2 regions of the Proteiniborus sp. DW1 genome follow, and region 1 is predicted to be linked to the other one. Evidence: riboswitches for the same ligand, from Rfam matches in the RefSeq annotation. Region 1 holds a riboswitch; the other holds the start of a gene.
What was found. A riboswitch is a leader RNA that binds a small molecule or an ion and turns the genes downstream of it on or off. The one in region 1 is predicted to bind tetrahydrofolate.
Positions count from the first base shown of each region.

Region 2: linked by a shared signal. The riboswitch ahead of DW1_RS08025 (folate family ECF transporter S component) and the one ahead of DW1_RS12130 (folate family ECF transporter S component) in region 1 are both predicted to bind tetrahydrofolate.

Region 1 covers NZ_FMDO01000045.1:19,527-27,413, reverse strand. The annotation lists gene abc-f (ribosomal protection-like ABC-F family protein) at 1-1,683, shown strand, start outside; gene DW1_RS12135 (hypothetical protein) at 1,760-1,993, shown strand; gene DW1_RS12130 (folate family ECF transporter S component) at 2,107-2,631, opposite strand; THF riboswitch at 2,698-2,791, opposite strand; gene DW1_RS12125 (PrsW family glutamic-type intramembrane protease) at 2,996-3,715, shown strand; gene DW1_RS12120 (CapA family protein) at 3,798-5,039, shown strand; gene cdaA (diadenylate cyclase CdaA) at 5,562-6,383, shown strand; gene DW1_RS12110 (CdaR family protein) at 6,376-7,599, shown strand; gene buk (butyrate kinase) at 7,716-7,887, shown strand, end outside.
Region 2 covers NZ_FMDO01000031.1:56,569-64,455, reverse strand. The annotation lists gene DW1_RS08055 (MATE family efflux transporter) at 1-521, shown strand, start outside; gene DW1_RS08050 (prenyltransferase) at 560-1,507, opposite strand; gene DW1_RS08045 (metal-dependent hydrolase) at 1,582-2,289, opposite strand; gene deoC (deoxyribose-phosphate aldolase) at 2,433-3,104, opposite strand; gene DW1_RS08035 (phosphate propanoyltransferase) at 3,118-3,693, opposite strand; gene DW1_RS08030 (flavodoxin family protein) at 3,790-4,362, opposite strand; gene DW1_RS08025 (folate family ECF transporter S component) at 4,417-5,178, opposite strand; THF riboswitch at 5,248-5,350, opposite strand; gene DW1_RS08020 (restriction endonuclease) at 5,402-6,373, opposite strand; gene DW1_RS08015 (TIGR01906 family membrane protein) at 6,447-7,118, opposite strand; gene DW1_RS08010 (DedA family protein) at 7,134-7,754, opposite strand.

The DNA of each region.
Region 1 (7,887 bases):
CCTAAGGAATATAAGGTTATAGATGTACTTAATATAGCATTTGAAAAGCAAAATCAGATTAAATTTGAAATGCGTCAGCTTGAAGAGAAGATGGCGGATTGCAGTGAACATAAATTAGAGAAGGTAATGAAAGTCTATGGAGAGTTGCAGCTTACTTATGAACACATAGGAGGATATGAAACTGAAGAAAAACTAAATAGGATATGTGTAGGTCTCAAGTTAACAAATACTATGCTAGAAAGAAGCTTCAGTGATTTAAGTGGTGGGGAGAAGACTACAGTGATGCTAGGGATGATGCTACTACAAAATCCAGATATACTTCTTTTAGATGAACCATCAAATCATCTTGATTTAGAGTCTATTGAATGGCTAGAGGAATTTATTAAAGAATATAAAGGCTCAGTTTTAGTCATATCTCATGATAGGTATTTTTTAGATAATATAGCAACTAAAATAGTTGAAATAGAGGCTAAAAAGTCAAGAACTTATGCTGGTAACTATAGCCTTTATGTTCAGCAAAAAGAAGAAATGCTAAATCTTCAGCTTGAAGCCTACAAAACACAGCAGAAAAAGATAAAAGAAATGGAAGAAGCAATAAAGAGATTTAGACAATGGGGAGCTATAGCAGGAGAACAACCTATGTTTAAAAAAGCAGCAAATATGGAAAAGCGAATTAAAAGAATGGATAAGGTTGAAAAGCCAATCTTGGATCAACCAAAAATTAAAGTTAATTTTACTCGTGGAGATAGGTCTGCTAATGAAGTAATATCCATAAAGGGACTTTATAAATCCTTTGGAGACAATGGCATAATAGAGAATCTAGACTTAAGCGTTAGATACAAAGAAAAATTATGTATATTAGGCAAGAATGGTTGTGGCAAATCCACACTGATAAAACTTTTACTCAACAAGTATACTCAAGATTCAGGAGAAATTACCATAGGTTCTAGGGTTAGGATAGGATATTTAGAGCAGGAGATCTTATTTGAAGACGAAGAAAAGACAGTATTAGAGACAATCAATGATTATTTTATGGTGCCTGAAGGAGAGGGAAGAAGAATTTTAGCAGGATTTTTATTTTATGGAGATGATGTATATAAAAAAGTAAAAAACCTTTCTGGAGGAGAAAAAAGCAGGCTTAGACTGTGTATTATGATGCAAGAAAAAAATAATCTCCTTATACTTGATGAGCCTACTAATCATTTAGATATTGATTCTAGGGAGATGTTAGAAAAGGCCTTAGAGAATTTTGATGGGACTATAATCTTCATTTCACACGATAGATACTTTATAAACAAGCTTGCAGAAAGAATAGTAGAATTAGATAATAAAAGACTAACTGAATATTTAGGAGACTACAACTATTACAAAGAGAAAAAAGTAGAAATTAAAGCTACTTTAGAAGCTCATAAAAATGAAGCTCCAAAAATAAAATCAGTAGAAAAGAAACTAAAAGGCAATAACAAAATTAATTCAGAAGCTGAAGAAGTAAAAAGAAGAAAGGAAATATCAAATCTTGAGGAAGAAATGGAGGAACTCGAAAACTATATTTCTCAGATAAATATTCAAATGGAAAAGGTGGCTTACGACCATGAAAAGCTAAATGAACTTTATATTGAAAAAGAAGGCTTATCAAAAAAATATGACAATTTGTTAGCTAAATGGGTAGAATTAAGCTCATGACGAAGTGAAGTTACTTATAAGAATATTATGATCCATAAAAGCAAATACTAACAAAAAGCTTATGGAAGGTGATTTTGTGGAAGATAATAGAACCATACAAGAAATTATCAATCAGTTAAATATGATAGAAAAGGAACATCAGCATATTCTAGAGCATGTAAACAGTATAGATTTGTTGATGACAGATGATAATAACGGAAGAGTTAAGGATGTTGATATAGGGAGGAAGCTAGATACTTTAAAGCAAAAAATTGAAGATGTAGTTGAGACCTCCAATGAGATAACCTCAATTCTTAACCAACAAATGTAAGACTGTACTTATTGGTATGGTTTCACACTTATTAAGGGAGTATCAATACCTACGTAAAAAATAGGATATGATACTCCCTTATAGTTAGCTTACACTAATATAACTATTAAGAATCAACACCTATGAGATGTTCTGAGAGCTCCTGCTTTATGCAAGGATTGTACTAGTATTTTCAGTATTATAGAATATAAAGGTACATTAACTGCTTGTTTTCTTGCTGCATTTAACATAGTAGCTATAAAAGGATGTCCGAATAGTACTTGCCTAAAATATGGAACCAAAAGAACACTTGTTATAACTTGTCCAACAAGGATAGATATGAATATCTTCCAAAGTTTTGGATTAGCTGTATCATTTTTCAAAACCTTCACTAGTAGACCTGGTATAACTCCAGTAAGCGCAGACGTTAAAACAAAATGTGGCATAAATGTACCTGTTGGTCTTACTATGAAGCTAACTACATCACCTACTGCTCCTACTATACCACCAACAATAGGTCCAAGTACTATACCGCCGAATATAATTGGAAAACCACCAAAGTTAATAATTCCTGGTATAGTAATAATCCTAGATAGTACTACATTTAGAGCAATGAGAAATCCAGAGATAACAATAGTACTAGTATTAATTTTTTTCATAAAAAAACCTCCTTTCATAGATGATATGACAGACTGCCAAACCAGAAAGAAGATATTACTGATTTTGACAGCGAACGCAATAATATGTCGCAAGCATTTGCTTTTCGTTCAAAGGCGACGTTCCATCCTTTGACACTTTACGCATATTATTTACTCTGCCATTATTAAAACAAAGTTTATTTAGATGACTTTGTTAAATTTTACATATAAATTATATCATAGTATTGCTTTTATACAATTTAAGTTTTTGTCACTTTCAGTTATGTTGGAGTACTACTAAGTTAAAAAGCTATTGGATACTAAGCAAATTATCTGAATTAATATCATCTCTATATCAAATAATAATCATATTAACTATGAAAGGATGAGCAAATTGAATACAAGACTATTTATTATTGCAGTAATTCCAGCTGTTTCAATAGCTGTTGCAGTATATTTAAGTGATAGATATGATAGGGAGCCCATATCTCTTTTGTTTAAAACATTTATTTTTGGAGCCTTGTCAGTTATCCCGGTTATAGTAGTTGAGAGGTTTCTTTCTATGTTCAATGTTTTTACAGGATTATTAGGTGCAGCCTATACTGCTTACATAGTGGCAGGTTTTACAGAGGAATACTTTAAAAGACTTGTAGTAGTCAAACTAATGTGTAAAAACAAATATTTTGATGAAAAGCTAGACGGAATAGTGTATGCTGTTTTTTCAGCTTTAGGCTTTGCAACAGTAGAAAACATAATGTATGTAGTATTTAGATTTAGTTACAATCCATATATAGGGTTATATAGAGGAGTGTTATCTGTTCCTGCTCATGCTATCTTTGGGGTTACAATGGGATACTATCTATCATTAACAAAGTTTGCTACAAATAAAGCGAGAGAAAGAGCAAATTATAGAAAATCTCTATATATGCCAATGCTTTTACATGGAACCTTTAACTTCATTCTAATGGCAGGAGTGCCACAAGTAGGAGTAGTTATTGCCATATATGCAGTATACTTATGGATAACTAATCAGAAAAAGCTAAACACATATATATTTGATTCGTATTCAAGGTTTGACAAATTAAATAACGATAAGGAAGAATAATATTAGAGAGCTATGGAAAAATACTGAGAAATAATATAAAATGGAAAAGAGAACAATATTTTTCCAAAAGGAGAATGATTTGATGAACAAAAAAAGAATAACTCTAGGCATAATTATCTTATTATTTTTTACTTCCTTATTATCCGCAGGTTATGTTCTAGATAAGCTGAAGCCTAGTATAGCAAATGAAAATAATATAGAAGGAGTTGACAGTAGCACAGGAATAGATGGAAGTGCAGATGATATTATAGTTCCAGAAGAGAAGGAAGAGGAAAGTCCCGCTAATATAGAGATTACAATTGCTGCAGCTGGAGATATTATGTTTCATTCTTCTCAGATACAGGGAGCCTATAATCCTGAAATAAAAGAGTATGACTTCAATTATTCCTTTGAGCATGTGAAAAAGTATCTTGAGAGCGCTGACTTAGCTATAGGAAATTTTGAAACTGTTACTGCAGGTGAGGGATATAAGTATCAAGGATATCCTACATTTAATTCACCAGAATCAACTATAACAGCACTTAAAAATGCTGGATTTAATGTGCTTTCTACAGCAAATAATCATAGTATTGATAAGGGGAAGGTTGGCATAATCAATACAATAGATAATATAAGAAAACATGGGCTTATAAATGTAGGTACATATAAAGAGCCTACTGAAGATATTCTTATACAAGATATTAATGGCATTAAGGCTGCTATTCTGTCTTATACATATGGATGTAATGGTTTAGAAGTATTACTCACGCCAGAGGAATTAAGTTACATGGTAAATATCATAGATGAAGAAAAGATAAAGAGCGATATAGAAAAAGCTGATTTAGCTCAGGTAGATACAACAATAGTAGTTATCCACTGGGGCAATGAATATCAAAGAGAACCATCTAGTTATCAAATTGAACTAGCTAATAAAATGATTGAATGGGGAGCAGATATAATATTAGGCAGTCATCCTCATGTCATCCAAAAGTCAGAGCTTAGAGAGTACAATGGGGAAAATAAATTTATTATTTATTCCATGGGTAATTTCATATCAAACCAAAGGAGAGAAACACTTGATATTGGAAACAGAAAATATACAGAGGATGGAATCATAGTTAGACTTACTTTAGAAAAAGATTTTTCGCTAGGAAAGACTATTATAAAAGATGTTGATTATGTACCTACATGGGTTTATAGATATAAGGAGTTAGACGTTCATAAGCATGTAGTACTTCCTACATCAGAATATATGGAACAAGAAAATGATAAATTTAGCAAAGAAGTTCTTAGCAGACTTGAAGAATCATATAATAATACGATTGAATTAATGGACCAGAGATAATAAATTCTCTGGTTTTTTATGACCTAACCCGATTTCCTCAACGCTATATCTGTTTCGCAGCAGTTCATTTAGCAGCAAAACCAAAATTATTATCACAAAAATCGGCCTGGATGGACCAGTACTTTGTAGCTAGGATAATGCTCATGATGCCCCATATTTGAAGACTACAAGAGCACATTGGTAGATAAACTCAGATTTGGACTTAAGAGAATAGAAGTTATAGCTTATATGGGTTAGTTAAATAGTATTGATTCGGATAAAAATATGAAATATTAACCCTTGAAACACTAAAAATTGCATACTATAAAAAAGGGAAAAGTAGATAAATGTAGAATATTGATAAATATAGAATATTGATGAAATATTTTTGTCGAAGAATTTTATATCGAGCTCAATCTAATAATATGCGAGTTTTATATAAATTTCTTATACTAGTATTCAAACACTATTTAAATAAGAATTCACTTATTATATAATTATTATTAGGACTAACTGTTTAAATATTATTTTAGAGGTGTGAAAATGCAAGATTTTGCCAATTTATTTTACAATATAAGGCTTAGAGATGCTATAGATATTTTAATAGTTGCATATGCATTTTATAAGATATTTATGCTCATTAGAGAAACTAGAGCAGAGCAGCTTATAAAGGGTATTGTGTTATTATTCGTAGCTACAAAGATAAGTGAAGTATTAGAGCTATATACTGTATTCTGGATACTTGAGAATACCATGACAGTAGGGGTTATAGCTTTATTAATTGTTTTCCAGCCAGAGCTAAGAAGAGCACTTGAGGTATTAGGTAGGACTAGGTTTTTTACAAAATCGTTAATTGAGGTTAAAAGCGAAGAGCTAGATATGATATCTGATGAGATAGTAGAAGCTGTAGCATCTCTTTCTAGACAAAAAATAGGTGCTTTAATAGTATTTGAAAGAGAAACAGGGTTGAATGAAGTTGTTGACACTGGTACAAGAATTCATGGTAAGGTATCAAGCGGACTTTTAATTAATATTTTTATACCAAACACACCTCTACATGACGGAGCAGTTATTATAAGAGAAGATACAGTTAAAGCGGCAGGATGTTTTTTACCCTTAACAGACAATATGAACTTAAGTAAAGAAATAGGAACTAGACACAGAGCAGCACTAGGCATAACTGAAAGATCAGATAGTATTGCCATAATAGTATCTGAAGAAACAGGAATAATTTCAGTAGCTGAAAATGGGATATTGACTAGATATTTAGATATAAAAGCATTAAAAGAAATATTAGTTAATATGTATAAACCTAAGACTCCAAAGCCAAATCTGCTGACTAAATGGAGGAATAGAAATGAATAAGGCGAAGAAAAACAATATTACAATAAAAATTCTTTCATTATTAATAGCTTTTTTTATGTGGACTTATGTAATGAATGAAGTTAACCCACGAACCACTCAGCCTTTTTCTAATATTAAGGTAACGTATTTAAATCAAAATTACTTGTCTGAGGCAGAGTTAGAGTTAATGGAGCCAAAAGAAGCTAAAGTAACTGTGAAATTAGCAGGTAGAAGAAGTGACATAAAAACTATAAATCCTAATGATATCATAGTACAGGCTGATTTATATGGATATCCGGAAGGAATGAGTAGAGTACCTGTTGAAGTAAAAGTTCCTGAAAATGTGACAGTAGAGTCTGTGAGCCCTCAGTATATACAACTAAAGCTAGATAGTATAATAACTAAGGAATTTAAAATATCCTTAAGAACTACAGGTAAAACTGAAGAAGGCCATACTCCAGGGGATGTGGATGTAAGACCTAGTACTGTGTTGATTAAAGGGCCACGAACCTGGGTTAATTCAGTAGACAAAGTAGTAACCATTCTAGACCTAACTAATGTAAATTCGGACATAAAAACTAGTCGACCTGTCAGAGTATTAAATGACAAAGAGGAAGAGGTTAGAAACATAACAAAAGAACCAAGTACTGTGGAGATAACTATGCCAATCTTAGGCACTAAGTCTGTACCTATTAATCCAAGGATTAAAGGCACTCCGTTAGAGGGGTATAGTATTACAGATATTCAGATGAATCCTACTAGTGTTTTCATAAAAGGAAGAAAGGAAATAATTAAGGATATTGAATTCCTTGAAACAGATACATTAGATGTAGAGCTCATAAGTAAAACAAAGGAAGTTCCAGTAAATATTGTGTTGCCAGAGGGTGTGGAGCTAATGGATGTTGATCTAAGCCCAATGGCAAAGATAAATGTAGAAAAAATAATTGAAAAGGATGTTGAACTGGATACAAGCAAGTTAACCTTCATTAATCTAGATACTAACCATGTTATAGACAAAGATAGCCTTCCTGAAACAATAACAATCACTATTAGAGGAACAGAGAGCAAAGTAGAAGCACTAACGGATAGAGATGTTACATTCTATTGTGATTTATCAGGACTAGAAGCAGGAAACCACGATGTAAATATAAAAGTTATACTGCATGAGGATATAGAACTTATTCAAATAGTTCCTGAAGCTATTCAGGTGACCATTCAAGATCAAGATGAAATTTAACTATTTTTTAATAAACTTGCAAGCATACATTAAATAAAGTTATTATAGTAGGAGCGGGACTAATTTTAAATAAATCTGCTCCTATTATACTGTAAGATTTAAAGGGGGAAAGGGTGTTGAGAAAATACATTTTAGCAATTAATCCTGGTTCAACAAGTACAAAGGTAGCTTTGTATGACGGAAAGGAAAAGGTTTTCACTAATAAAATTGAACATCCAAGGACTGAACTTGATAAATACCATAATATTATAGACCAATATGATTATCGTTTAAACCTAATAGTTGAAT
Region 2 (7,887 bases), on a different contig from region 1:
ATATGCCCGCAGCAGGTTTTGGTATTGCTGCTACAGCTTTTATAGGTCAAGCATTAGGCTCAAAAAATAAAACATTAGGTAAAATTTATTTCAGGGAGCTTATAAAAGGAACTTTACTCATAACTATATTCACTGCAGGAATTCTAATTTTCTTTCCAGGGGGAGTTATGAGACTATTAACAGATGATCTAGAAGTAATAAAAATAGGTTCTGTATATCTTGTTATTATGGGTCTAGTGCAAATTCCTCAAAATATCTCAGGAGTTTTAAACGGCGCTCTAAGAGGTGCAGGTTTTACTAGGGTTCCTATGATAGTTGCAGGTGTTGGAATATGGGGAATTAGGATACCATTTGCGCTTTTAATGACAAATTATTTTAAGCTTGATATTAAAGCGATATGGATTGTACTAGGTGTTGACTTAATTTGTAGATTTTTATTAAGCTTAATGTTATATAAGACTAGGAACATTTACGAACAAGAGCTTATAATTGAAGCAAAAACTTCACATTCAAATATATAGCAAAAAACATGTGACTTGCACATGTTTTTTTATACAAATTATTTGAACAAAGCCCCTATTCCTATAGCAAAAACTTGTACAATATTTAAAATCATAAAGTTTTTGACTGCTAAAACAAATGTATCTTTTTTGGTTTGCTTTTCAAAAAACAATTTTATATTTTTGCTTACTGGTATATATGTAAGTAAAGATATTACCGAAACTATAGGAACTACTCCCAAGAGTATAAGTAAAATTACATCCAAATACGCAGCTATATACAATGTTCTAAATAGCCTTAATGCCTTTTCTTTTCCTATGAAAATTGGTAAGGTATATCTTTTATTTACAATATCATCTTCCATATCACAGGTATTGTTAGCTAGCATTATATTTGCAATTCCATTAATGGTTGGTATGCATAACAGAAATATATACAAGAATTCTTTCATATTAAGTCCAAGATTTAAAACTCCATTTGTGAATGTATAAAAAATAATATTATTATCATATACATGAATAAAAATTGAAATAAACACTATTACGAAACCCATAAATAGCCCCGAGAATATTTCTCCTAATGGCATGTGAGATATAGGTATAGGTCCATAAGAATATAGCACTGATGCTCCAAAAGATATAGCTCCAAGTATTAAAACAATGAAGTTAGTATTTATATATAAGAGGATACCAAAAACTATGGCTATTAAAAATAATAACACTATAGTAGCAATTACTACAGATTCATTTAATTTATACTTAACTATTGCATTATGCTTTTCATAATTATATCCGTACTTCTTTATAGCCTTTCTATAATCCATGTAATTGTTAATAGCTGTAGTTCCCATATCTACTGTAATTAATGATACAAACATTATGATAAAATTCTTTGGATTGAAGCTATTGAACCTATAAATAGTGTAGACTGTTCCGAGAAAAAATGGAATTACACTAGCTGCTTTTGTTTGAATTTCTACGAGCTTAAGAAAACTTGATATTGTCATGCTTTTTATTACCTCCTGTGCACTAACAGTCTAAAAATGTTCAATAAGCGTGCTGTTAACTAAAAAGATGTTCCTTAAAGCTCGATACTTTCCCCAAAAGATAGTATTTTTACTTTTGCTTCCTTTACTTTGCCTGCAAATACAGTTGGATCAGCTTTTATTACTGGGAAAGTATTATAATGCATAGGCACTACAACTTTGGGTTTAATAAAGCCTACTGCTTTTGCTGCATCCTCTATATCCATTGTATAATTCCCACCTATTGGAATAAAAGCTAAGTCTATGTCTTCACTTTCTAACAGCTGCATATCTAATGTAAGCCCCGTATCTCCTGCATGGTAGATTTTTTTGTTTTCTATTTCAATTACAAACCCACAAGGATTACCGCCATCAATAATTTCTTCTCCATCTGTTATTCCAGAACCATGTAGTGCTGGTGTCATCTTAACCTTTCCAAATCCAAAATTATATGTTCCTCCAATATGCATAGTATGTATGTTTAAATCGTATCTAGCTAAATAATTTCCAATTTCAAAATTACAGATTACTGTAGCCCCCCATTTCTTTGCAATTTCAACTGTATCTCCCAAATGATCTCCGTGACCATGAGTTATAAATATGTGTGTAATATTCTTTAAATCATCAACCTTGATTGGACAGTTTGGATTTCCAGAAATAAATGGATCAATTACTGCATTTATTTCTTTACCTTCAATTAAAACTACAGCATGACTAAGATATTGAACTCTCATCAAATCATCCTTTCCATTTTTAGTAATCATACTTAATATTATTATATTATATTGTATCCTACACAATACTTTCAACTACAACCCATAGTTATATACAAACAAGTAAATTAAATGAAAAGTAGAGTAGCTAATATAAAATATGTCTGCTACTCTACTGGTTTATAATATTCTTATTAATAGCTATTGTCAGATGCCTCTAAGCCTTTAACTATTTCTACAGAAGAACTAGCACCTATTCTTGAAGCACCAGCTCCTATCATTTCGTTGACCTTTTTTGAATCTCTTATTCCACCTGATGCCTTTACTCCAATGTCTGGTCCTACTACCCTTCTCATTAACTTAATATCTTCTACAGTAGCTCCTCCAGTACTAAAGCCAGTAGATGTTTTCACGTAATCTGCACCAGCCTCTACTGATAATCTGCATGCAATTTCTTTTTCTTCATCTGTAAGCAGTGAAGTCTCAATAATAACCTTAACTAACGCCTTTCCTTTTGCAACATTTACTACTGCTTCTATATCCTGTTTCACTATATCATATTCTTTATTCTTAAGTGCACCTATATTAATAACCATGTCTAGCTCATCAGCACCATTTTCTATAGCGTCTTTCGCCTCAAAGGCTTTTACTTCTTTTGTAGTGCTTCCTAGTGGAAAACCTATTACTGAAGTAACTTTAACTTGAGTCCCTTGTAATTGCTCTTTTACAAAGCTTACATAGTATGGATTAACGCAAACTGATGCAAATTTATATTCTTTTGCTTCATCACAAACCTTTCTCACCATTTCCTTGGTAGTCTCAGGTTTTAATATTGTATGATCAATCATTGAAGCAATCTTTTTCATGTATTTCCCTCCGCTAATATTTTATTAATTCTACCATATCACCATTCTTAACTGCTGCAGCATTTCCTTCGTCTACATCTACATGCATCTCTAATGCGTAATCCTTATGTACTCTAACCAAAACGTTTTCAAATACTAAACCCCTGTCTCCATTAACCCTTATTTTTACTCTATCTTTGTCCTTTACTCCGAATTCTTCTGCGTCTGTAGTATGCATATGTATATGTCTAGCTGCAACTATAACTCCTTCTGCAATTTCCACCTCTCCTTTTGGACCAACTAGCTTAGCCCCTGGACTGCCAGCTAAATCTCCAGAATCTCTTACAGGTGGTATTACCCCTAGTGTAAAGCCATCAGTCAAAGAAACTTCTACCTGAGTATTGTTTCTAGCAGGCCCTAATATCCTTACACCCTTTAATGTGTTCTTTGGTCCTACTACATCTACCTTTTCCTCACAAGCATATTGCCCTGGTTGAGATAAATCTTTCAACTTCTTAAGCTCATATCCTTCTCCAAAGAGTATTTTTATATGTTCCTTACTTAGATGGGCATGTCTATTTGACAATGCTATCGGTAGCGTATTTTTCATATCCTATTCCTCCTAATTTTAAGTTCATCCTCTACAAGAAAATTATAATCCTTTTGAACATAAAAATCAAATAGTTAAGCTATTAGTACTTTATCTCTAATTTCCTAGTTCTTTTCCTTTTTCAAAAGCTAGATCCATAAGCTCTTTCCTTTCCCATACTGGTGTTTCATCTGTATGAGAAGCAAAGATATTTTCTCTATACTCAGTATTAATTGCCTTGAAGAATAAGTCCATTACTGGAATACAAGCATCAAAATGTCCTTCTCTTTTTGGTGCTCCACCTACACAAATAAACATTCCTATCCTCTTTTTAGTTACATCTATAGATGGATTTTTTAAAATATATTTACTTGACCAATATACTTGGCATCTGTCTATCATCATTTTAGTTAAACTACTGACAGTATTAAAGTATAAGGGTGAAGAGATTATAATTATATCGCTATTATTAAAATCCTCATATATGTTTTTCATATCATCATTCATAAAGCAACCACCTGTTCTTTCACAATTGCCACAGGAAATGCAAGACGAAAACTCTAGGTCTTTCAGATAGATCTTTTTTAGTTCTATGTTATTAGTTTTTAATCCTTCTATAACTCTATCTAGAAGTCTATCTGTATTCATGTTTTTTCTTGGGCTACCCATAATCGCTAATACCTTTTTCATAAAAACCTCCTTAATTAAAACTTAGGCTACTAGCTTGAACTAGTAGCCTAATAATTATCTAGCTTTTATATACTTAAATGATTTTGACAGTGTGTAGATTATAGTTGTATGAAGTGGAATCATTACAATGGCTGCAAGGATTCTCCCAGGTAAAAATGCTATAACTCCTTTATTAAACATTATTGATAACCATAATGTATTCAATCCTAAGGATATAACAATATATGAGACACTTATCATGAAAGCTATTTTGTCTATAGAATATACATTGTCTCTAGTTTCTTTTTTCCTTGTCATAAAAAATGGAATTGCAATAAAAAATCCTACTACAAGAATATAAAGTATAGGATATATAATAGACATTGGTTTATCATAAATAAAATATGCCCCATCTTTTACAGCTATAACCTTATTATCAAATAAAACAAATACTATACCAGTAGCAATCATAGTAAGTACTGCTCCATTTATAATATTATAATTAATTCTAAGTTTATTTCTCTTAACTAGCAAATTTAAAACCCCTGGTATTGCTCCCCATAGCATACTGCTTATTGTAAAGCCAGGGAAAAATGCGCCCATTGGATTAATCATTACACCTATTAAGTCTGCAATAATACCAGCAAGTCCACCCCAAAATGGGCCATATAAGATTCCTGATATAATAAGTGGAATTGGACCAAATTCAATTCGAAGTGCTGGTAATCCTCCTAACGGCACCATAATTGAAAACACTCTAGTTAATACAATACTTATAGCTGTAAGTAAGCTAGCACCAACTAATGCTTTAGTATTAAGCAACCTTTTATTATTCACTTACTTCACCTCCCTCTCTTTCAAGTGACAGTAGACTGTCACATTAAAGAGAGGTAAGCTCCCTAATGTAACAGCGGATGCGGTAAAGTATCGCAGATTCACAAAATGTGAACCTTTCGTTTAAAGGCAACTTCCCATCCTTTAACACTTAACGTGCTTTACCTACTCTGTCGTTAACATATATATATTACACTAATAAATTAAACTTGTAAATATAGAAAAACTATAAAACCTTATTTTCATGTTTTTCCTCATTCACTTTAAATAGGCTAACTATTAATACAATTAATGAAGCTACAGCCATGAAAAAAATAATTATTGCAACAATATTATAATAAGTAGAGTATGGCGTAAACCTTCCAAATATGATCAAAGAAATTCCTAGAAGTATATATTTTATTATCTTTCCTCTTGACAATACAACATCCTTATATCTTTTAAAATTCAATCTGTTATCAGAAACTTCATCTAGCATTATCTTTTTTATCTCTTTTTCTGATGGATATAAATCGGCCTTTTTCATTATTTCAAGTAAACCTTCAATATCAACTAGTTGAATATGAGCATATTTTTTCAGTTTGGCTAATAGGTTCTCAGCATCCAATGAAAAAGATGATGCTGTAATAATCGCTCCTTCACTCAATTCATGATTTCTAAGACCAACATAAAAGTCTCTTATTATATCTACTCCTACTTTATAGTCATTATCATATTGTAGGCATTTAATGCCAATTTTTCTATCTGATATAATACCAATTAAATCTAATTCCTTTCCATTCACTCTTGTAATACTATCAAATCCGTATTTTTCTAACACGTTAATTATATAGTCTAAAAAATCCTGTGGAGTCTGATTTAAAAGTTCTTTATGAGTTTTCTTTAAAACTACCTGTTGATTGACTATATCCATTTTCCTTTGCATCCTACTTTTGTTTATTTTATACAAAATAAAATTATATAATATAAATATCTGAATAGAAATTATAATTGAAAAAAGTATACTTTCACTTATGAAGTAAAAAATAAGAATAAAACCTATAAAAGCAATCACTCTAAGTATTAGCTTATCCAAAATAATTGCCATATAAGTCTTCCCTGTTCTAGAATTTTCACTATAATATCGTCTTAATCTAAAGCCATTAATAAGTTTCTTAGATTGCTTTAATACATTACCTTTTACAATCTTAATATTCATATTATTACCCTCCTTTATTCTAGATTATCTCCAGATTTAAAGGAATAATAACAAGATTGGATTAAAAGTTACTTCAGTTCGTAATTCTTTTTTTATTAAGTATAATTCCGCCTACTAGTACAATTAATAGTTCAACAACAAAACAAGCTAATATCTTAAATGCTATACTGCTAAAAAACTCTAATGGCAACATTTGGATAAGTATATCTGTATTTGGGTCCAATAACCATAAATCGTTGGTAAAAAATATGTAATGAAAATATGTAAAATATTTATGAAAGTCTACATACATTAATACAGCTAAAATACACATTAAGACCATTGGCCACACAGAGGAAGCGATTAAAGCTTTTCCAATCGCTCTTCTATTATAAATAACTAGCCAACTTAAAGATATGAGAAAAACAACTAGCATAGCATTTCTAATAATATATCCATTTGAAAACAAATCTTTCACATCTATCATATGCAATATTTCTCTTTCTTTAAAAACCTGTTCAGTTTTACCATTTACTTCTGCGAATATTATTAAATCTTCTCTATTATTCTTTAGATAGTCCAACATTTCACCAGTAATAGTCATAAGATTCTTCTTTTCTATACCAGTTACTTCGGGAATATTATACTCATCATACTTCCTTTCATAAAAGTCTAAATCAAAAGTTATAATTTCTACATCAGTTAGTAGCAATACTATTGGCAATGACAATGATATAAGTATAGTGAATAAAGTAGATTTTTTCATCACAAATCCTCCGTTTTAATCCAATAATCTCTTTTTCAGTTGGAGCATAATTAAGTATATTACAAATCCTATAACAGCAATAATAATAATATATCTGTTATAAACATCCATTTTTCTTAAGATAGTTTTCCAGTTCTCCCCAACCAGTTTACCTAAAGCTATTAATACAAAGTTATGAAAAAAAGATATAACTACTATTGCTGTATATGCAGATCCTTTCTTAACCTTAAATACTCCTGCTGAGAGCACAGTTAATGAAAAAATTCCAGGTATAAATTTGCTTAATATTATCACAAAAGCACCTAGTCTTCTAAAAAGATTATTTAATTTAGTAATTTTACTAGTACAAAATAAAAAAGTCACAATTTTAGATTGTAGTATTCTCTCTTGTTTTTTTCTACCTATATTATATAAGAGCATTGAAGAAAGTGATGTTGATGTGACTGCATTTGCAACTACTAGATATATATTCAAATGAGCAATCTCAGATAAATAGCCTTCTAAAATAAGTATCATATCTCCAGGATAAGGTGGAAATAACACTTGAAGCGACTGGGAAACAAAGAAAAATAAATATGATAGCAATACATTTTCCATAACAATTTTTTGCGCAAAATCAACTATAATATTTTCCACGATATTCCCCCTATTTCTGCAATTTTCAATAAATATCCACTCTAAAACTATATAATATTTCAAGAATAATTTCAATATTATAATATTTATTATATCATCATATGTTTTTCTCCACAAAAAAACCCGAAGCATC